Kribbella solani: one gene and its partner. The protein of the gene in region 1 binds, or shares a complex with, the protein of each later gene. Links are inferred from orthologs where the notes say so. Each region holds a gene or a part of one and is shown on either strand. Other genes may lie near its edges. The genes, in order: HDA44_RS09910 and HDA44_RS09250.

Region 1 (10,897 bases):
TGGCCCGGCCGGCGCCGACCGCGTACGAGATCCATCACGGGGTGGTCGAGGTCGTTGGTGATGCCGACGAGTTCCCGGGTGGGTGCCGGCGCGGCAACATCTGGGGCACGATCTGGCACGGGTTGCTGGACGACGACACCGCCCGGCACACGTTTCTGACCGAGGTGGCTGCTCTGACCGGCAAACCCGCGCCCGACGGCACCGTCTCGTTCACCGCGCTGCGCGAGGACCGGCTGGACCGGCTGGCCGACCTGATCGAAGAACACGCCGACACCGCGGCCCTGCTGCGGCTGATAGAACACGGCGCACCCACCGCGCCCTTCGTACCCCCAGGAGCCCCGTGAAGAACGTGCTGCAGGAATACCTCCAAAGTACGCGCGCGCTGATGCTCGCGAAGCTCGACGGCCTCAGCGAGTACGACCGCCGCCGCCCGCTCGTGCCGTCCGGGACCAATCTGCTCGGGCTGGTGAAGCACCTGACCGGGGTCGAGTACGTGTATCTCGGCACGAGCGTTGGTCGGCCGCCGGCCGAGATACTGCCGTGGGAGGCGGACGGGTCGGTCTGGGAGGGCGCCGACATGTGGGCGAAGCCGAGTGAGTCGACCGAGTATCTGACTGGGTTGTACCGCGATGCGTGTGCGCGCGGCGATCAGTCGATTGCCGAGTTCGAGCTGGATCATCCGGCTGAGGTTCCGCACTGGGCGGAGGAGAAGCGGCGTACGACGTTCGGTGCGCTGCTCGTGCGGGTGGTGGACGAGACGGCACATCACGCCGGGCACGCGGACATCCTCCGGGAGCTGATCGACGGGCAGGGCGGCAAGGACGCCGATATGCTCGACGCGGCGGGCTGGAGCGAGTACTACGCGACGATCCAGCGGGCAGCGGAGGCGTTCCGCGAGCGGTAGGACGATCGCGCGGTGGCCGCCGGACGCGACGCCGGACCACCCGCATGACTGGTGCTATGCCGGACCGCACCTGTTCTTCCATCTCGGTCATCTGGAGGGCGGTCAGCGGGGTTGGTCGATCGCGCTTGCGATCGTGCTGGGGCTGATGGTGCTCGTCCCGCTGACGGCGTTGGCCGGGGTGCGTAAGACCACTTGACGACTTTGACAGTGGAACTGTCACAATAGCCGGCATGGGTCCACTCGAGGGCGTGAAGGTGGTCGAGCTGGCCGGGATCGGTCCGGCGCCGTTCGCCTGCATGATGCTGGCCGAGCTCGGCGCCGAGGTGCTGCGGATCGACCGTCCCGGCGGCAACGTGTCGCTCGGCCCGCCGGAGCTGGACCTGCTGAACCGCGGTCGCCGGAGCGTCGCGCTGGACCTGAAACAGCCCGCGGCGGTCGGGGTCGTACGCAGCCTCGTCGCGCAGGCCGACGTACTGGTCGAGGGATTCCGCCCAGGCGTGGCGGAGCGACTCGGACTCGGTCCGGAGGACTGTCACGCCCTGAACCCGCGGCTCATCTACGGGCGGATGACCGGATGGGGTCAGGACGGCCCGCTCGCGCAGTCGGCCGGGCATGACATCGACTACCTCGCGATCTCCGGCGCCCTGCACCTGATCGGCCGCGCCGGTGGCCCACCGCAGGTGCCGGCGAACCTGCTCGGCGACTTCGCGGGCGGTTCGCTGTACCTGGTCATCGGCGTACTCGCCGCGCTGCACGAGGCGCGAACCAGTGGGCGCGGGCAGGTCGTGGACGCGGCGATCGTGGACGGCTCGGCGCACTTGACCACGATGCTGCTCGGCGCGCTGACGGCCGGTTCGTGGCGCCAGGAGCGCGGGACGAACCTGCTGGACACGGGCGCGCCGTTCTACGACGTGTACGAAACCGCCGACGGCAAGCACGTCGCGGTCGGTGCGCTCGAACCGCAGTTCTACGCCGAGCTGGTGGAGAAACTCGGGATCGACCTGCCGGATCGCAATGACCCGGCGCAGTGGCCCGAGCTGCGGAAGGCGCTGACGGAAACGTTCCGGCAGCGTACGCAGGCCGAGTGGACCGCGCTGTTCGACGGATCGGACGCCTGCGTCGCGCCGGTGCTGCCCCTTGCCGGCGAGCATCCACATCTCGTTGCCCGCGGCACCTTTGTCGAGCATCGCGGCGTCCGGCAGGCCGCGCCCGCGCCACGGTTCGACCGTACGCCGACCAGCCTGGACCGGCCGCCGGCGCGCCCGGGCGAACACACCCGCGAGGCCTTGGCCGACTGGGGTATCACCAACCTCGACGCACTGCTGGACTCCGGCGCAGCCGTCCAGAACTGAAAGGGTCTTTGGGAAACACCCTCTGAAAGGAATCCGCCCGTGGAACGTCAGCTTTTCGACGCCGATCATGATGCCTTCCGGGAGTCCGTCCGCGCGTTCTGCGAGAAGGAGATCGTGCCGCACCACGACGGCTGGGAGGAGGCCGGCATCGTCCCGCGCGAGCTGTGGACGGCGGCGGGCGCCGCGGGTCTGCTCGGCTTCATGATGCCGGAGCAGTACGGCGGTGGCGGCGCCCGTGACTTCCGGTTCAACACGGTACTGATCGAGGAGCTGACCCGGGTCCGCGCGAGTGGGGTCGGTTTCACCATCCACACCGACATCAACTCGGCGTACCTGCTGGACTATGCGAACGACGAGCAGAAGGCGCGCTGGCTGCCGGAATTCTGTTCGGGGGAGACGATCACCGCGATCGCGATGACCGAGCCCGGCGCGGGCAGTGACCTGCAGGGCATCCAGACCACCGCGCGGCGCGACGGCGACCACTACGTACTGAACGGGCAGAAGACGTTCATCTCGAACGGCATCCTCGCGGACCTGGTCGTCGTGGTGGCCAAGACCGACCCGGACGCCGGCGCGCAGGGGATCTCGCTGATCGTGGTCGAGCGCGGCATGCCCGGCTTCGAACGCGGCCGGAACCTGGACAAGATCGGGCTGAAGGCGCAGGACACCGCCGAACTGTTCTTCGACAACGTCCGGGTGCCGGTGGCGAACCGGCTCGGCGAGGAGGGGAAAGGCTTCGGCTATCTGATGGAGAAGCTGCCGCAGGAGCGCCTGACCATCGCGGTGGTCGCGGCCGCTGCCTGCGAGAACGTCCTCGCCGACACCCTCGCGTACGTGAAGGACCGGAAGGCGTTCGGCCGCCCGATCGGGTCCTTCCAGAACAGCCGCTTCGTACTGGCCGAGCTCGCCACCGAGACCCAGATCGCCCGGGTCTTCGTCGACCGCTGCATCCAGGAGCTGAACGCCGGTACGCTCACCGTCGCCGAGGCCGCGATGGCGAAATGGTGGACCACCGAACTGCAGCAGAAGGTCGTCGACCGCTGCCTCCAGCTCCACGGCGGCTACGGCTTCATGACCGAGTACCCGATCGCCAAGGCGTACCTGGACACCCGAATCCAGACCATCTACGGCGGCACCACGGAGATCATGAAGGAAATCGTGGGGCGCACGCTCGGGGTGTGACGGTCAGCGGGGCTTGTTCCTGGTACGGCGGATGGTGTCGCGCTGCGTTTCGCCGACGGCGCGTTCGTAGGCCAGGACCAGGCCCTGGATGGTGACCGGTTTGAAGCGCTGGACGAGTTGCTGGATGTGTTCGGGTGGGCCGCCGGAGTCGCGGTAGTGCGGCCAGACCTTGGTGCGGAAGACCTCGGTCAGTTCCTCGGCGATCGCGCGGCCGTGGTCGGTGAAGATACGGCCGGCGTCCTGGACGGCCTCGACCGGGAGGTCCAGGTCGAGCAGTTCGACGCCGAGGCTCAGGTGCGCGGTCGCGACCCGGAACACGTCCTCGTCGGGCGTCGGTTCGACCACGCCGAGCGCGACCAGCATCTCGATGTCGTCGTCGGTCAGGTCGCGGCCGGTGCGGCGTACCAGCGCGGTCCGGTCGAGGGTTTCGGGGAGATCGCGCATCCACGGGGTGAGCAGCGTCCGGTGCAGCGCGATGTCCTGCGGGGTCGCGTCGGTGGGGATGCGTTCCAGGTACCCCTCGATTGCCTGCAGGGTGAAGCCATGCGCCTGCAGCTCACGGACCAGGTCGAGCCGGGCGATGTGCTCCGGGCCGTAGTACCCGACCCGCCCGCGCCTGATCGGCGGCGGGATCAACCCGCGCCCGGCATAGAAGCGCAAGGTCCGTACGGTCATCCCGACCCGCACCGACAACTCGTCCACCGTCAGCGTCGCGTCCCCCGGAGCATCCGACATGGCGGAGATCATAACGATCCGTCCTTGACCATCATGACAGCTCTACTGTCACAATCAGCTACATGACCAGTGAAGCGTTCTTGTACGACGCGATCCGGACGCCGCGCGGGAAAGGGAAAGCCGCCGGCGCGTTGCACGAGGTCAAGCCGATCCAGTTGATCACCGGGCTGTTGCAGGAGCTGCGGGCCCGGCATCCCGAGCTTGATCCGGCCGCGATCGACGACGTCGTACTCGGCGTGGTCACCCCGATCGGCGACCAGGGCATGGACATCGCGCGCACCGCGGTCCTGATGGCCGGCTACCCGGAGACCACCGGCGGCGTGCAGCTGAACCGGTTCTGCGCGTCCGGCCTGGAAGCGGTCAACCAGGCAGCGCAGCGGGTCCGGTCCGGCTGGGAGGACTTCATCCTGGCCGGCGGCGTCGAGTCGATGTCGCGGGTGAAGATGGGATCCGACGGCGGCGCCTGGGCGATGGACCCGGAGACCGCGCTCGCGACCGGCTTCGTCCCGCAGGGCATCAGCGCGGACCTGATCGCCACCCTGGACGGATTCACCCGGACCGACGTCGACGCGTACGCGGCCGAGTCGCACGCCCGCGCCGCCAAGGCCTGGGCGAACGGCTACTTCACGCGCTCCGTCGTACCGGTCGTGGACCGCAACGGGTTACGGATCCTCGACCACGACCAGCTGGTCCGGCCGGGTACGTCGGTGGAGACGCTGGCCGGGTTGCCGCTGTCGTTCGCCGCGATCGGTGAACACGGCGGGTTCGACTCGGTCGCTCTGGAGAAGTACCTGACCGTCGAGCGCATCGACCACGTACACCACGCGGGCAACTCCTCCGGCATCGTCGACGGCGCCGCTCTGGTTGCTGTCGGCAACGAGCAGGCGGGTGCGGCACTCGGGCAGGCGCCGCGCGGCCGAGTGGTCGCGACCGGTGTCAGTGGGGCGGACCCGACGATCATGCTGACCGGCCCGGCGCCGGCCGCGCGGAAGGCGCTGGCGCGTGCCGGTCTGGACGTCTCTGACATCGACCTGTTCGAGATGAACGAGGCGTTCGCGGCCGCGGTCATGCACTTCATGAAGGACCTCGGCGTACCGCACGAGAAAGTGAACGTGAACGGCGGCGCGATCGCGCTCGGCCACCCGCTCGGCGCCACCGGCGCGATGCTGATCGGCACGCTGCTGGACGAGCTGGAGCGCCGCGAACTCCGGTACGGCCTGGCGACCCTGTGCGTCGGCGGCGGGATGGGCGTCGCGACCATCATCGAGAGGCTGGCGGCATGATCGAGTGGAAGAACGACGCCGGTGTGGTCACCCTGACGCTGAACGACCCCGGCGCGTCGGCGAACACGATGAACGACGCGTACGTCGCCGCGATGGGGTCGATCGTGGAACGCCTGGTGGCCGAGAAGGCGCTGCTCAAGGGCGTGATCGTGACCAGCGCGAAGAAGACCTTCTTCGCCGGTGGCGACCTGCGGCAGCTGTCCCGGATCCAGCCGGCGGACGCCGCCGAGGCGTTCGGGATGATCGAAGAGGTGAAGCGGCAACTGCGTACGCTGGAAACGCTCGGCGTACCGGTCGTTGCCGCGATCAACGGGTCGGCACTGGGTGGCGGCCTGGAGATCGCACTCGCCTGTCACCACCGGATCGTTGCCGATGACAACCGCATCGAGCTCGGCGTACCCGAGGTGACGCTCGGTCTGCTGCCCGGCGGCGGGGGAGTGACGCGTACGGTCCGGATGCTCGGTTTGCAGGACGCGCTGATGAAGGTGCTGCTGCAGGGCCAGCGGATGAAGCCGGCGCAGGCGCTGTCGGTCGGAATCATCGACGAGGTGGTACCGGCGGCCGAGCTGCTGGATGCGGCCCGCCGCTGGATCACGACGTACAAAGGTGACGCCAAGCAGCCGTGGGACCGCGACGGCTACAAGATCCCCGGCGGCACGCCGTCCTCGCCGAAGCTGGCCGCCTTCCTGCCCGCCTTCCCGGCGAACCTGCGCAAACAGCTCAAGGGCGCCCCGTACCCGGCACCGCGCGCGATCATGAGCGCGGCGGTCGAGGGCAGCCAGGTGGACTTCGGGACCGCGTCCCGGATCGAGTCCCGGTACTTCGTCTCGCTCGCCACCGGACAGATCGCCAAGAACATGATCCAGGCGTTCTTCTTCGACCTGCAGTCGATCAACGCGGGCGGGTCGCGACCGGACGGCGTACCCTCCTATCGTGCCCGCAAGGTCGGTGTCCTTGGCGCGGGGATGATGGGCGCCGGGATCGCGTACGTCTGCGCCAAGGCGGGCATCGATGTCGTACTCAAGGATGTTTCGCTGGAGGCGGCCGCGCGCGGCAAGGAGTACTCCGAGAAACTGCTGGCGAAGCAGGTCGCGAAGGGGCGTACGACTCCCGCGGACGTGGAAACCTTCCTCAGCCGGATCACGCCGACCGGCGATCCGAACGATCTGGCCGGCTGCGATCTGGTCATCGAGGCGGTGTTCGAGGACACCGGGCTGAAGCAGAAGGTGTTCGCCGAGATCGCCGGCGTGGTCGAGCCGGACGCGCTGCTCTGCTCGAACACGTCCACGCTGCCGATCACCTCGCTCGCGGACGGGATCGACCGGCCCGACGACTTCGTCGGGATGCATTTCTTCTCGCCGGTGGATCGGATGCCGCTGGTCGAGCTGATCGTCGGCGCGAAGACGTCCGATCGGGCGATCGCGCAGGCGTACGACGTCGTCCGGCAGATCCGGAAGACGCCGATCGTGGTGAACGACAGCCGCGGATTCTTCACCTCGCGGGTGTTCGGCACGCTGGTGATGGAAGGCGCCGCGATGGTCGCCGAGGGGGTCGACCCGGTCATGATCGAGCGGGCCGCCACCCAGGCCGGGTTCCCGGCGCCGCCGCTGGCGATGCTGGACGAGGTCACGCTGACGCTGCCGCAGAAGATCCGTGCCGCGGCCCGGGCGGCCGGGGACAGCGCGGGCGCCTTCGACGACCATCCGGGAATGGCTGTTACGGACCGGCTGGTCAACGAATTCGACCGGCGGGGGAAAGCGGCCGGCGCCGGCTTCTACGACTACCCGGCCGAAGGCCCGAAGCGGTTGTGGCCCGGCTTGTGGGAGCACTTCGGCCAGCGCGAGCCGGCGGCGGGTGCAGGTGCGATTCCGCTCGTGGACCTGCAGGAGCGGTTCCTGTTCGCGATGGCGCTGGAGACCGTGAAGTGCCTGGACGAAGGCGTGCTGCGGTCCGTGCCGGACGCGAACATCGGCTCGATCTTCGGCATCGGCTTCCCGCCGCTGCACGGTGGCGCGTTGCAGTACGTGAACGCGTACGGCCCGGCCGCTTTTGCCGACCGGGCGCGTGCGCTGGCAGCGGCGTACGGGACGCGCTTCGAGCCGCCGGCCGCGCTGGTCCGGAAGGCGGCCGCGGGGGAGATCTTCGGCTGATCACGAGCCGATACCAACTCAAGCAAATTCCACACATTCGAACAAAGAACAGCGCGCCCGGTCTTGCGCCGGGCGCGCTTTTGCGCCATGGTGCTGGCACTTCTACAACGATTGACCTGCCCTACCCCGTGTGCCCCCGGGAAGGTGGAAACTCATGCCTGCTCATGTTCCGAACGCCGGACTCACCCGGCGCGACCTGCTGAAGCGGACCGGCGGCCTGGCCGCGCTGGCCGCGTTCACCGCGGCCTGTGGCGGCAACACCGGCCGCCCCTCGTCCGGTGGTGGCAGCGGCGGCGACAAGGTGAACCTGTCGCAGTGGTACCACCAGTACGGTGAGACCGGTACGCAGCAGGCGGCGCTCAAGTACGCCAAGGCGTACACCGATGCGAATGTCACCGTGCAGTGGACGCCCGGCGACTACGGCGCCAAGCTCTCCTCCGGACTGCTCTCCAGCAAGGGCCCGGACGTCTTCGAGAGCCAGCTGAACATCGGCATGGTGAAGAGCAACCAGGTGGTCGCGCTGGACGACATCATGGCCGACGTCAAGGACGACTTCCAGCCGGGCGACCTGGCCACCAATACCGTCGACGGCAAGATCTACGGCATCCGGATGATCGTCGACCCGCAAGTGATCTACTACCGCAAGTCGCTGCTGGACAAGGCCGGCATCAAGCCGCCGGAGACGCTCGACGACCTGATCGCCGCGGCCAAGGAACTCACCACCAACAAGGTGAAGGGCATCTTCGTCGGCAACGACGCCGGCCTGGCGATGGGTGGGCCGGCGCTGTGGTCGTCCGGCGGGGACCGGCTGACCGCGGACCACAAGCCGGGCTTCGGTACGCCGCGCGCGGCCCAGGCCTTCGGCAAGCTGCACCAGCTGTACGCGGACAAGAGCATCCTGCTCGGCTCGCCGACCGACTGGACCGATCCGAGCGCGCTGAACCAGGGTCTGGTCGCGATGCAGTGGATCGGTATGTGGGCGGTGCCGGGAATGCAGAAGGCTTTGGGCGATGATCTGGGGGTGATCCCGTTCCCGAAGCTTGACGCGCAAGGCAAACCGGCCGTGTACTCCGGCGGCTGGACCCAGTTCGTTTCGGCCAAGAGCCCGAACATCGACGCGGCGAAGAAGTTCGTCAAGTGGCTGTGGCTCGACAAGCAGGACTTCCAGGAGGACTGGGCGCTGAACTACGGCTTCCACATCCCGCCGCGGAAGAGCCTCGCGGCCAAGGCGTCGAAGCTGCAGAGCGGGGTCGCGGCCGATACGGTCAAGCTGACCGCCGACTACGGGCACACCGACGACCCAGCCTGGACGCCGAAGATGAACACCGCGTACAACGACATGCTGACGAACATCGTCAAGAAGGGAGCCGACCCCGCCGCCGAGATCGCCAACGCCGAGAAGACCGTCAACGCCGAGCTCTCCCGGTTGTTCGGATGAGCGCACCGGCCAAGACCCGTACCGAACCCGCCGGGACCGGTACGCGGCGCGGTTCGCGGCGGCGGAAGCAGGGCATCGCCGGGAACGCGTTGTGGTTCTGGGTGTTCGTCGGCCCGTTCGTGATCGGCCTGCTGGTCTTCTCCTACCTGCCGATCATCTGGAGCCTGATCCTCAGCTTCTTCGAGGCGTACAACACGGTCACGCCGTCGAAGTTCGTCGGGCTGCAGAACTACGTCGACATGCTCACCGACCGCAACTTTCTCTCCAGCCTGGGCACGTTCACGATCTTCGCGGTGTTCATCGTGCCGCTGACGTTCGCGCTCTCGCTGCTGCTGGCGTTGCTGGTGAACCAGGTCAAGATCGCGCGGGCCTTCTTCCGGTCGGTGTTCTTCCTGCCGACCGCGTGCTCGTACGTGGTCGCGTCGCTGATCTGGAAACTGTCGATCTTCAACGGCGTCCGGTTCGGTCTCGCGAACACGGTGCTCGGCTGGTTCGGCGTCGACAACATCGCCTGGCTGTCGACGGTCAGCCCACCCTGGTACTGGATTCCGCTGATCACCGTCCGGTTGTGGCTGCAGCTCGGGTTCTACATGATCCTGTTCATCGCGGGCCTGCAGCGGATCTCGCCGACGCTGTACGAGGCCGCGTACGTGGACGGGGCGAAGCCCGGTTGGCAGGTGTTCCGGTACATCACGTTGCCGCAACTTCGGGCGACCTCGGTGGCCGTACTGATCCTCAACCTGATCGCGGCGTACCAGGCGTTCGACGAGTTCTACAACCTGATCGGCAACGTCAACTACGCGCGGCCGCCGCTGGTCTACCTGTACGGGATCTCGCTCGGCCAGATCCAGGACCTCGGCCACGGCTCGGCCGGCGCGCTGATCCTGGCAGCCATCATCATGATCGTGACACTGCTGCAGAGCCGGTTGTTCGGCTTCGGAAAGGCGGGCGACTGATGGCGGTCAAAGCCGGACGGAACCGCGAACGTACCAGCGGAACCCCGCAGCCGATCGGGTTCAGCCGCAGCCCGCTCGGCCGGGTCGGGATGGTGCTGCGCTGGATCGCGCTGTTCGTCGCGGTGGTGCTGTTCCTGCTGCCGTTCTACCTGATCCTGCGCAACGCGCTGTCCACCGAAGGCGACATCACCGCGCCGTCGTGGACGCTGTTCCCGTCGCACCTGCAATGGGGGAACATCAAGGAGCTGTTCAGCGACACCCAGGTACCGATGGCGCGGGCGCTGTACAACTCCGCCGTCGTCGGCATTCTCGGTACGGCCGGACAGTTGCTGCTGGCATCGATGGCCGGGTACGGGCTGGCGCGCATCCCGTACAAGCACGCGGACAAGATCTTCTACGCGATCGTCGCCACGCTGATGATTCCCGGCGCGGTCACGTTCATCCCTTCGTTCATCGTGGTGTCGTCGCTCGGCTGGGTTTCGTCGCTGCGCGGGCTGATCATCCCGACCCTGTTCAGCGGGTTCGCGGCGTTCCTGTTCCGGCAGTACTTCCTCGGGTTCCCCAAGGAGCTGGAGGAGGCGGCGCGGGTGGACGGCGCCGGGTACTTCGGCGTGTTCTGGCGGATCGTCGTACCCAACTCGCTGCCGTTCTTCGCCGCGCTGGCCGCGATCACCTTCATCGGCAACTGGAACTCGTTCCTCTGGCCGCTGGTGATCGGGCAGGACTCGTCGTCCTGGACCATCCAGGTGGCGATGTCCACCTTCATCACGGCGCAGACCATCAATATCCACGAGCTCTTCATGGCGGTCGCGGTCTCGATCCTGCCGCTGGTGCTGATCTTCGCCTTCCTCCAGCGCTATCTGATCCAGGGCGTCACCCAATCGGGTATCAAGGACT
Region 2 (10,877 bases), 140 kb from region 1 along the record:
ACACCGGGCCCACCACCAACTGGCCCCAATCGGACGACGGGACCGCAGCCGGTCACGTCACCTGATGCGCATACCAGAGATGGCGCGGGCGATTACCAGGCGCTGGCGCCACCCCTTGTGCAGCGACAGTAGGTCCAGTGCTCGGGTGACCTAGAGCCCGTCGCTGCCGGTGGTTCCTGGGTGATGCGAACAGGCAAAACTGGTGATAACCGGCTTCGATTTGCAGGCTCAGCCGCGGCTCCGTCACCCGGTGAAGTCTATCTGGAAGGGGTCGTGAGCGAGCACGCGCTGACTGCGGTAGAAGCCGATCAAGGTGCCCCCGGCGGACTGGTTCTGGGTTCTGTTGATGAAGCAGCGGCTGAAACCACTCGGCCCGCAGCCCGCCGGGTCGGGCATTTGACACCCGGGCCAGCTGCAGTGTCACCGTTCTTCTTGTTCAGCGCAGGATCGGTCAGTCGATGCAGATAGGTACCGGTACTGGCAAGGCCGGGCAGACCGGACAAAGTCGCGCGGGAAACGTGGTTGACGAACTCCGGCACCACCGCCCGATTGAACGACACAGTCGCCGGGATGTTCCAGTACGAGCCGGTGACGGCGCCGTACGACAGGTTCGACGCGACGCGGTTTGTCGGGCAGATGACGAAGGTCGCGGTCGTGCTGGTGGGCCGGCCGATCGGTGCGGTGGACGAGGCGACTCTCAGGTCGATCGGGATGGTCCAGTTGGCGGCTGTGGTGCTGGCGGTGACCGAGCGACACAGTTCTTCGGCGGGTCCTGCACGCGGCCGGCCTGCACCTTTGCGGCGAGCGCCTGGCAATCGGCCAAGGTCCGCGACGTCGGAGCCGGCGTAGCCGCCGTCGGTATGACCATCGAGCGCTTGCCCCTGGAACCCGGCTTCGCGCTCTTGTACGGCGTTGGCTGCGGCGGCTTCGGGGCTCCTGGCTGAACCGATGGCGACGCTGATATCGACGCTGTTGCAGGTGGCGCTGCCGGCGATGCCGCAGCTGCGGCGCAGCTGGGTACCGCTGCCGTACTGATCAAACCTGCTGTCACGAACAGGGCCATCAAATGTCGGCGCACAGAATCCTCCCCAGATCCCGGATGTGCCCATCCGGATCTCCGTAGAACCCTGCCGCCCGATGTACGGGGGCGATTGTGGGCGATGTGCAACTGGCAGATGGCGAGCCTCAGCTGTTCGTTGACTGGAACGGCGGGGCGAGGTGGGCTGACGATCCGGACCACCTACTCCCATCGCGTCAACTGCCCCGCCAACAGTTGAAGCATAGGACTCGTTACCAGCCGCGTTCGGCGTACGGCGGCTTCGGACGGGACATAACTCTGCCTATGTCCCGCCGCACTCGCGGCCTGAACCACCAAACAACGGCTGGGGAAGCAATTCGTCTTCGCGCTGCGGTTGTACACGCACATGCTCCCGTCCTCCTACGACTGCGCGCGGCAAGCTGTCGACCGGCGGTTGCGGGCACTGGCGTCAGGGCTGACGGAGCAGTCACGGAGCAGGGACCTCGGGAGGCCCGATGACCCGGACCCCGAAGGAGGTCCGGGACTGGTCTGAGGAATGCGATCGCGGACGCTCAGGGCCCTTGCGGAGCGGGGTTCCGCGTCATCTGATGCGCATGCCGGAGATGGCGCGGGCGATTACCAGGCGCTGGATTTCGGAGGTGCCTTCGAAGATTGTGTAGATTTTGGCGTCTCGGTGCATGCGTTCTACCGGGTATTCGCGGGTGTAGCCGTTGCCGCCGAGGATTTGGATGGCTTCTTCGGTGGTTTTCACGGCTACTTCGCCGGCTTTGAGTTTGGCCATGGAGCCTTCGCCGTGGCGGTAGTCGGGGGTTTCGCCGCGCATGAGGGCGGCGGACATGTTGGCCGCGCGCCAGACGAGGAGGCGGGCGGCGTCGATTTCCAGGGCCATGTCGGCGAGTTTGAAGGCGATGCCCTGGTTGTCGATGATCGGGCGGCCGAACTGTTCGCGGGTCTTGGCGTAGTCGAGGGCTACCTCGTACGCGGCGCGCGCGATGCCGATCGCCTGGGCGCCGACGATGTGGCGGGTCATCTCGAAGGTCGCCATCGAAGCGTTCCGGCCGGCGGCGCGAGCGGTCCCGGCGGCGGCTTCGCGGGCGCGGGCCAGGCGCTCGTCGAGTTTCGGCTTGCCGCCGAGGACGTTGGCGGCCGGGATCCGGACGTTGTCGAAGAAGACGTCGGCGGTGTGCGACGCGCGCAGACCGTGCTTGCGTAGCTTCGTGCCCTGTTCCAGACCGTGGACCTCGGACTTGGGTACGACGAACGCGGCCTGACCCTTCGTACCCAAAGCAGGATCGACCGTGGCGACCACGACGTGGATGTCCGCGATCCCGCCGTTGGTGGCCCAGGCCTTCTGGCCGTTGATCACCCACTCGTCCGCGGCCTCGTCGAACACGGCGCGGGTACGGATCGCGGACACGTCCGACCCGGCGCCGGGCTCCGACGAGCAGAACGCCGCGACGCGTACGTCATCGGGGGTGCCGTAGCAGCGCGGCATCCACTGGCTCCACTGTTCCGGCGTACCGTTCGAGAAGATCGCCGACGATGCCAGCCCGGTGCCCTTCAGCGACATGCCGATACCGGCGTCGCCCCAGAACAGTTCCTCGTGGACGAGCGGCATCAGCAACCCGGACGGATCGACGAAGAGGTTGATGTTCGCGTCAAGCCCGTACAGGCCGATCTTCGCGGCCTCCTGGATGACCGGCCACGGCGTCTCTTCGCGCTCGTCCCATTCGGCGGCCGCCGGGCGGATGACGTCGGCGGCGAAGGCGTGCGCCCAGTCGCGGATCTCCCGCTGCTCGTCGTTCAGCGCGAGCGAGAACGGGCTCCAGCCCGGCTTGGACCGTTCGGCCCCGAGCTCTCCGGCCAGCGCCATCACGTCAGCCGAAACCTCCGGCGTGGCAGGCTTGGGATCCGTCATCAACATCCTCCAACAGCGGCGGAACAACATCAGCGGAACAACACCGGCAGGACAACAGCGCCAGCGCAATGTTACCGACGAGTGTAACTGTCGTTTGCACCAGGTGGTACCGGTGTGGCTAAGATCGATCCATGAGCTCCGCGCTGCTCGCGATCGGACGCCGCCGGACCACGGCGGAGCGTCGTCGCGACCGGGAGCGGGACATCATCCGCGCCACCCGCGAGCTGTTCGACGAGCGCGGCACGATCGACGCCCAGATCGACGACATCGCGAAGCGGGTCGGGATCAACAAGGCGCTGATCTACCGGCACTTCGCCGGCAAGGAGGAGCTGTTCGCGCTCACCCTGGTCGATTATCTGGCCGAGCTCGACACCCAGCTCAGTAGTCAGGACAGTCCGCGCAAGGCGCCGCTCAACCGGCTCCGCCAACTGAGTGAAACGTTCGTCGACTTCTGTCTCACCTACCCGGCGTTCACTGACTGCGCAATGAGTCTGCTGCGCCGGACCGGCGAGGAGCTGTTCGGCGAGATCACCGAGCCGGTGATGGTCAAGCTGGGTACGGCGATGGCCGCGCCGCTCGGCCGGATCGCGACCGTCCTCGAAGCCGGTCAGCGGGCCGGCGTGTTCGACCAGGTCGACACGGCGTACCTGGCCAACCACCTGTACACGCAGACGCTCGGATCGTTGCACATGGCAAGGGTCGGGTTGATCGTGTCGGGCAATGGACCAGGCCACCCGGTGGTGCATCATGCCGATGTCGGTACCGTCCGCTCGACTGCCATCACCGCGACCCTGGCCACCGCGGTGGGCCGCAAAGCACTCGCGGGCCGAACCACCCGCTCCACTAGAGCAGGAGAGAAATCGTGACCGAGACCCGCAAGGTGGCCGTCGTCGCCGGCAACCGGATTCCGTTCGCCCGGCAGGACAAGACGTACCGGCACGCCTCGAACTCCGACATGCTGACCGCCGCCCTGAACGGTCTGGTCGACCGGACCGGGCTCGGTGGGCAGGAGGTGGGCGAGGTGGTCGCGGGCGCGGTGCTCAAGCACGCCCGCGACTGGAACCTGGTCCGCGAGGTGGTCCTCGGTTCCAAACTCGCGCCGACCACCCCCGCGTACGACCTGCAGCAGGCGTGCGGCACCGGTCTGGAGGCGGCGATCCTGGTCGGTAACAAGATCGCGCTCGGCCAGATCGATGCCGGTATCGCGGGTGGCGTCGACACCGCGTCGGACGCGCCGCTGAGCGTCAACGACCATCTGCGCGGCGTACTCCTCGACCTGAACCGCGCCAAGACGTACCCGGATCGCCTGAAGGTGCTCGCCCGCGTCCGCCCGAAGGACATCGTGCCGGAGATCCCGCGCAACGCCGAGCCGCGTACGGGCAAGTCGATGGGTGAACACGCCGCGCTGACCGCGCTGGAGTGGGGCATCACCCGCGAGGCCCAGGACGAGCTCGCGTTCAATTCCCACGTCAATCTCGCCAAGGCGTACGACCGGGGTTTCCAGCAGGACCTGATCACCCCGTACCTCGGGCTGGAGAAGGACCAGAACCTCCGCCCCGACACGACGCTGGAGAAGCTGGCGAGGCTGAAGCCGGTGTTCGGCAAGGGCGAGACCGCGACGATGACGGCCGGCAACTCGACTCCGCTGACCGACGGCGCGTCGACCGTGCTGCTGAGCACCGACGAGTGGGCCGCCGAGCACGGTCTCCGGCCGCTCGCCTACCTGACGCACTCGCAGACGGCCGCGGTCGACTACGTGAAGGGCGCCGAGGGGCTGCTGATGGCACCCGCGTATGCGGTGCCGCGGATGCTTCAGCGGGCCGGGCTGACCTTGCAGGACTTCGACTACTACGAGATCCACGAGGCGTTCGCGTCGCAGGTGCTGGCTACGCTGAAGGCCTGGGAGGACCCGATCTTCTGCAAGGAGCGGCTCGGCCTGGACGCGCCGCTCGGCGAGATCGACCGGGACAAACTGAACGTGAACGGGAGCTCGCTGGCCGCGGGCCACCCGTTCGCAGCGACCGGCGGGCGGATCGTCGCCGCGCTGGCCAAGCAACTGGACGAGAACGGCGGCGGCCGGGGCCTGATCTCGATCTGTGCCGCGGGCGGCCAGGGTGTCGTCGCCATCCTCGAGAAGTAGGAGCTGAGATGACGGATCGCTACCAGACCTTCACCCGGACGCCGCTCGGCAAGACCCTGGTGAAGAACCTCGGTCTGCCCGACCCGCTGCCGCTGCCCCGCTGGATCGAGGGGTCGCCGGTGATCGACGGGCCGGTCGTCTTCGGCGCGATCGGCGAGACCGACGCCGGCAAGGCGATCCAGGCGCTGCTGCGGGACATCGGCGCCGCGTTCAGTACGGCGAACGAAGGTGTCGCGTCCAGCGAGATCCGGCCGAAGGCGCTCGTCTTCGACGCGACCGGAGCGACCTCGACGGCCGATCTGTCCAGCCTGCAACGGTTCTTCTCCCCCGTCGTCCGCCAGCTCGCGCCGGCCGGGCGGGTCGTGGTCGTCGGCCGGACGCCGGAGCTGTCGAGCAGCCCGGAGCAGCAGATCGCGCAGCGCGCGCTCGAAGGCTTCACCCGGTCGCTCGGCAAGGAGGTGAAGCGCGGCGCCACCGTCAACCTCGTGTACGTCGCGCCGGACGCGCATGAGCAACTCGACTCGACGCTGCGCTTCTTCCTCTCCCCCAAGTCCGCGTACGTCGACGGTCAGGTGGCGAGGATCGGCACCGGCCCACTCGTCAGCAACGACCCGAACCGGCCACTCGCCGGGCGTACCGCCCTGGTCACCGGCGCGGCCCGCGGTATCGGCGCCGCGATCGCGGACACACTCGCCCGTGACGGCGCGACCGTCATCGGTGTCGACGTACCGCAGAACGCGGACCCGCTGCGCAAGGTGATCTCCCGGATCGGCGGTACGGAACTGCTGCTCGACGTCACGTCGGTCGATGCCGCGCAGCGGATCGCGGCGCATGCGCAGGAGCAGCACGGCGGCCTCGACATCGTCGTACACAACGCCGGAATCACCCGGGACCGGCGGCTGGTCAACATGCGTACGGACGTGTGGGACGCCGTCCTCGACGTGAACCTGCGGGCGCCGGAACGAATCACCAAGCACCTGGTCGACACCGGCGCGCTCCGCGACGGCGGGTCGATCGTGGGCGTGTCGTCGATGGCCGGGATCGCCGGGAACAACGGCCAGACGAACTACGCGACCTCGAAGGCTGGTGTGATCGGGCTGGTCCAGGCGCTGGCGCCGAAGCTGGCCGAGCGGCAGATCCGGATCAACGCGGTCGCGCCGGGGTTCATCGAGACCGAGATGACCGCGAAGATCCCGTTCACGATCCGCGAGGTCGGCCGCCGGCTGAACTCGTTGCAGCAGGGCGGTCTGCCGATCGACGTGGCCGAGACGATCGCCTGGTTCGCGGACCCGGCGTCGGCGGGCGTGACCGGCAACGTGGTCCGGGTCTGCGGCCAGAGCCTGCTGGGCGCCTGACATGCCGACCCGGCGGTACGACGACTCCCCCGGCCTCGGTTCGCTGTACGCGCGGACCGTCAAGGCGACCCTGCGCCGCGCCGACTACGAGCCGAACGAGGACGGCCTGACGCTCGAGCTGCCCCGCTCGGCGGTCAACCAGGACCACCTTTCGACCTACCGCGACGTGACCGGGTACGCGGCCGGTCCCGCGCTGCCGGTCACCTACCCGCACGTGCTGGCCTTCCCGCTGCACCTGGACCTGATGTCCGACCCCTCGTTCCCGTACAAGCCGATGGGGATCGTGCACCTGTCCAACACGATCACGCAGCACCAGCCGATCCCGCTCCACGCGGAGCCGTCGATCCGTGTGCACGGTACGGCCGAACGCCCGCACCCGAAGGGCACCGTCTTCGACGTGATCAGTGAGGTTTTCGTCGATCACGAGCTGGTCTGGACCGATCTCACCACACTGCTCAGCCGCTCCTCCGGTGATCCCAACGCGCATGCCGACCTGCTCACCGACCCGGTGCTCGGGCCGAACGCGTGGTGGGACCTGCGCGGCAACCTCGGCCGCCGGTACGCCGCCGCGTCCGGCGACCGGAACCCGATCCACCTGTTCAAGCTGACCGCGCAGGCGTTCGGGTTCCCGCGCCAGATCGCGCACGGGATGTGGGCGAAGGCGGCCGCGCTCGCGTCGCTGGAGCGGGCCGGCGAGTTGCCGGACGCGTTCACGGTCCGCGTGGACTTCCGGAAGCCGTTGCTGCTCCCGTCCCGGGTGCAGTTCGGCCACCAGCGCTCCGGCAAAACCCTCGACTTCGCGCTGTACGACGAAGCGCACGAGCTGACTCACCTGGTCGGTCAGCTACAGGGCTGAATCCGCGGGTCCGCGCAGGCTCAGCTCGCCAGGGCTTCGTCGATCGCGATGGCCCGGGGAATCGCCTCCCGCCGGATTTGATCGAGCACGGACCCGATCGCGGCGGCCGCCCAGCGGCTGCCGTCGCGTTCGCGGACGGCCAGCTCACCGGCGGCGTCCTCGCGGGCGCCGATCACTGCCTGGTACGGCGCCAGCCGGTTCTCGCGGATCCGCGCGCCCAGGCTGCCCTCGTCCGCGTGCGCGACCTCGACCCGCAACCCGCGGTCCGACGCCCGCCGCGCGACCTCGGCGGCCCGCTGCTCCTCGTCGTCCGAGATCGGCAGCACCACCACCTGCACCGGCGCCAGCCAGGCCGGGAACGCCCCGCCGTGTACCTCGATCAGCTGCGCCATCGCCCGCTCGATGCTGCCGACGATCGCCCGATGCACCATCACCGGCCGATGCTTGTTGCCATCGGCACCGATGTACTCGAGCCCGAACCGCTCCGGCTGATGGAAGTCGATCTGTACGGTCGACAGACTGAACTCCCGGCCGGCCGAATCCATCACCTGGATGTCGATCTTCGGCCCGTAGAACGCCGCGTCGCCCGGCGCGTCCTCGTACTCGACTCCGGCGTCCTTCAACACGTCGCGCAACAGGTCGGCAGCCGCGGCCCAGCTCGCCGCGTCCCCGACGTACTTGCTGGCCGGACTGTTGAACTCCGCATCCAAAGCCGGCAAGGCCAGCACGAATCGGGACGCGACGATCCCCAGGTCGGCGTAGGCAGCATTGATCAACCCCAACGCGGCAGCAGCCTCGGCGGCGACCTGGTCGAGCCGGCAGAAGATGTGCGCGTCGTTCAGCTGCATCGCCCGGACGCGGCTCAGCCCACCGATCGCGCCCGACAACTCGGCGCGATACTGCCCACCGAGCTCCGAGATCCGCAGCGGGAGTTCGCGATAGCTGTGCGACCGCGACCGATACATCAGCGCGTGGTGTGGGCAGATACTCGGGCGCAGGACCAGTTCCTCGCCACCCATTTCCATCGGCGGGTACATGTCGTCGTGGTACTTCGCCCAGTGGCCGGAGATTTCGTAGAGCTCGCGCTTGGCCAGCACTGGTGAGTACACCTGCTGGTACCCGGCGCGTCGTTCTACTTCGGCGATGTAGCTCTCGAGCGCGTGGCGTACGGCGGCGCCGGCGGGCAGCCAGTACGGCAGTCCGGCGCCGATCAACGGGTCGGAGTCGAACAAGCCGAGCTCGCGGCCGATCTTGCGGTGGTCGTACATGGTGGTCTCCTCATTGAGAAGGGCGAGGGACCACGGGAACGTCACTGCATCTATTGATGACTGGCCCGGGGCACTCGCCCCGGGGCTTCGGTCAGACAGTCAAGTGTCAGCGCGCCGGGACATACTCCGGCGTCGTCGTCACAACAGCGCGCTTCAACATGCTTTTACGGTAGCAGATCGGCGTCCAGGCCGACCGGGCGAATGAGTCCCTCCTGCGCCACGGAGGCGATCAGGCTGCCGGACTCGGTGTACAACCTGCCGGTCGCGAAACCACGTGCGCCGGACGCGGACGGCGACGACTGGTCGTACAGCAGCCACTCGTCGGCGCGGAACGGGCGGTGGAACCACAGCGCGTGGTCGAGCGACGCGGGCTGGATGCGGCGGTCGCCGATGACGATGCCGTGCGGCAGCAGGCTGGCGCCGAGCAAGGTGAGATCGCTGGCGTACGCGAGCACGCACGCGTGCAGCGCCGGCTCGTCCGCGAGTTTCCCGGCCGCGCGAATCCAGAACTGACGACCGGTCACGCCGGCCAGCCGGACATCGAGCGAGGACCACTCCCGATCCCAGTCTGCGGCGGGACGACCCGACTGCGCCTCCAGTACGGTCGCGAGCCGCGGCGCTTCCTCCGGCGGTACGACGTCGTCCGGCATCGGATCCTGGTGGTCGAGACCCGGCTCCGGGCGCTGGAAGGACGCCGACATGTAGAAGATCGGCTTGCCGTTCTGCGACGCGACCACGCGGCGGCTGCTGAACGAACCACCGTCCCGCGTCGCCTCCGCCCGGTACACGATCGGTACGGACGTGTCGCCGGCGCGCAGGAAGTATCCGTGCAGCGAGTGCACGACCCGCTCCGGGTCGACCGACCGGCCGGCGGCGGCGAGCGCCTGTCCGAGCACCTGCCCGCCGAACACTCGTTGCATCGAGGTCTGCGGTTGCCGTCCCCGGAACAGGTCGACGTCGATCATCTCCAGGTCGAGCAGCTCGACCAGGTCCTCCAGCGACTCAGGCATGCCCTATCTTGACAGGCCGGGCCTGTCAGTCGTCATCCCGGTTCAGCTCGGCGAGGAACTGCTCGACCTCGGCACCGAGCTCGTCGGCCGATGGCGTCGAGTCCGCGAGCAGGCTCTTCCGGCTGACCGAACCGGCGGCCGCGTCGTACTGGGTCTCCAGCGACTTCACCACCGCGCTGGCGTCGTCCGACGCCTCGACCTGCTCGTCGACCAGGCGGCCGGTGACCGCTGCCTCGTCGAGCAGGGCCTTGCTAGGGAGCAGCAGGCCGGTGGCCGCGGAGATGGCGTGTACGAGGGCCAGCGCCGCGCCGGGGAAACGGTTCTCGGCGAGGTAATGCGGCACGTGGACGGCGAAGCCCATCGCGTCCCGGCCGGCCTCGCCGAGGCGGACCTGGAGCATCGTGCCGGCGCTCGCGGGCAGCCGCATCTCGCCGTCCCAGATGTTCGAGCGGGTGACCAGCTCGGGCCGGGTGGCGTGCGCGGTCAGGCCGAGCGGCCGGGTGTGCGGCACGCCCATCGGGATGCCGTGGACGCCGATGGTCAGCGTCACGTTGTACTGGTCGATCAGCTGCCGCACCGCCCCGGCGAACCGGTCCCAGTGGTTGTCCGGCTCGACGCCTTCGAGCAGCAGGAAGTCGACGCCCGCGTCATCGGTGACCAGGTGCAGGCTCAGGTGCGGCGGGGTGTAGTCGGTGAACCGGTCCTCGGCGAACGTCACCTCGGGCCGCCGGGCCCGGTAGTCGTGCAGGAGGTCGACGTCGAAGCGTGCGAGCAGCCGGTGCTCGAGCACCTCGAGCAGATGGTCGGCGGTCACCCGGCCGGCCTGACCGGCGTCCATGAACCCGTCCAGCGCGTGCACCAAGACCTTCGGCGTCGCCGCCGGGCCGGTCGCCACCGACTCGTCGACGATCTCGTAGAGGTCGTCCGGTCGCAGCATCGTCGTTCTCCTTCGCAGTGGCCGACAGGGCGGGTAGGCCCCACTATCCTGCCCTTTCCGAGGTCAACGCCCCGCGGCGGCGGACAAATTCCGGCGCCGAGAAGATTTCCGGAAATACCAAGACCCGGTCGTCGGCGCGACAGTTCGGAAAGCGCTTGCTAAGTTGTCTGGCGTGAGTACCGAACCGACTTCCGCCCTGACCGTGATGCTGGCGATGAACGACACCAGCCGGGAGCGCGTGCTGGTACCGCGGGTCCGCGCGCGGCTGGAGGCCGTCGCCACCGTGCTGCCGGTCGGGCCCGGGACCAGCTTCCTCGCCGATCCGGCGGTCCGGGCGGCGCTGCCGGACGTGGA

The links.
Region 2: the proteins of HDA44_RS09910 (region 1) and HDA44_RS09250 are in contact, whole or in part, in a solved structure (PDB 8BNU), measured with the Escherichia coli proteins. The link is inferred for Kribbella solani from one-to-one orthologs.

Annotation. Positions count from the first base shown.
Region 1 is NZ_JACHNF010000001.1:2,210,440-2,221,336, reverse strand. The notes cover bases 5,030-8,029. They hold HDA44_RS09910 (3-hydroxyacyl-CoA dehydrogenase NAD-binding domain-containing protein), read left to right. Parts: upstream 5,030-5,452; coding sequence 5,453-7,606; downstream 7,607-8,029. Other genes in these bases: HDA44_RS09905 (ABC transporter substrate-binding protein), read left to right, coding at 7,761-8,029; HDA44_RS09915 (acetyl-CoA C-acetyltransferase), read left to right, coding at 5,030-5,456. Also shown: HDA44_RS09940 (cobyric acid synthase), read left to right, coding at 1-344; HDA44_RS09935 (DinB family protein), read left to right, coding at 341-904; HDA44_RS09930 (CaiB/BaiF CoA transferase family protein), read left to right, coding at 1,135-2,256; HDA44_RS09925 (acyl-CoA dehydrogenase family protein), read left to right, coding at 2,296-3,438; HDA44_RS09920 (MerR family transcriptional regulator), read right to left, coding at 3,442-4,173; more of HDA44_RS09915, read left to right, coding at 4,236-5,029; more of HDA44_RS09905, read left to right, coding at 8,030-9,044; HDA44_RS09900 (carbohydrate ABC transporter permease), read left to right, coding at 9,041-10,000; HDA44_RS09895 (carbohydrate ABC transporter permease), read left to right, coding at 10,000-10,897; HDA44_RS09890 (DMT family transporter), read right to left, coding at 10,889-10,897. UniProt on the Escherichia coli protein: Catalyzes the formation of a hydroxyacyl-CoA by addition of water on enoyl-CoA. Also exhibits 3-hydroxyacyl-CoA epimerase and 3-hydroxyacyl-CoA dehydrogenase activities.
Region 2 is NZ_JACHNF010000001.1:2,071,412-2,082,288, forward strand. What follows is about bases 2,979-5,958. They hold HDA44_RS09250 (acetyl-CoA C-acetyltransferase), read left to right. Parts: upstream 2,979-3,819; coding sequence 3,820-5,097; downstream 5,098-5,958. Other genes in these bases: HDA44_RS09245 (TetR/AcrR family transcriptional regulator), read left to right, coding at 3,089-3,823; HDA44_RS09255 (3-oxoacyl-ACP reductase), read left to right, coding at 5,106-5,958. In the rest of the region: HDA44_RS09235 (hypothetical protein), read right to left, coding at 309-1,109; HDA44_RS09240 (acyl-CoA dehydrogenase family protein), read right to left, coding at 1,620-2,957; more of HDA44_RS09255, read left to right, coding at 5,959-6,452; HDA44_RS09260 (MaoC/PaaZ C-terminal domain-containing protein), read left to right, coding at 6,454-7,308; thrS (threonine--tRNA ligase), read right to left, coding at 7,329-8,675; HDA44_RS09270 (acyl-CoA thioesterase), read right to left, coding at 8,741-9,586; HDA44_RS09275 (proteasome assembly chaperone family protein), read right to left, coding at 9,612-10,523; HDA44_RS09280 (hydroxyacid dehydrogenase), read left to right, coding at 10,696-10,877.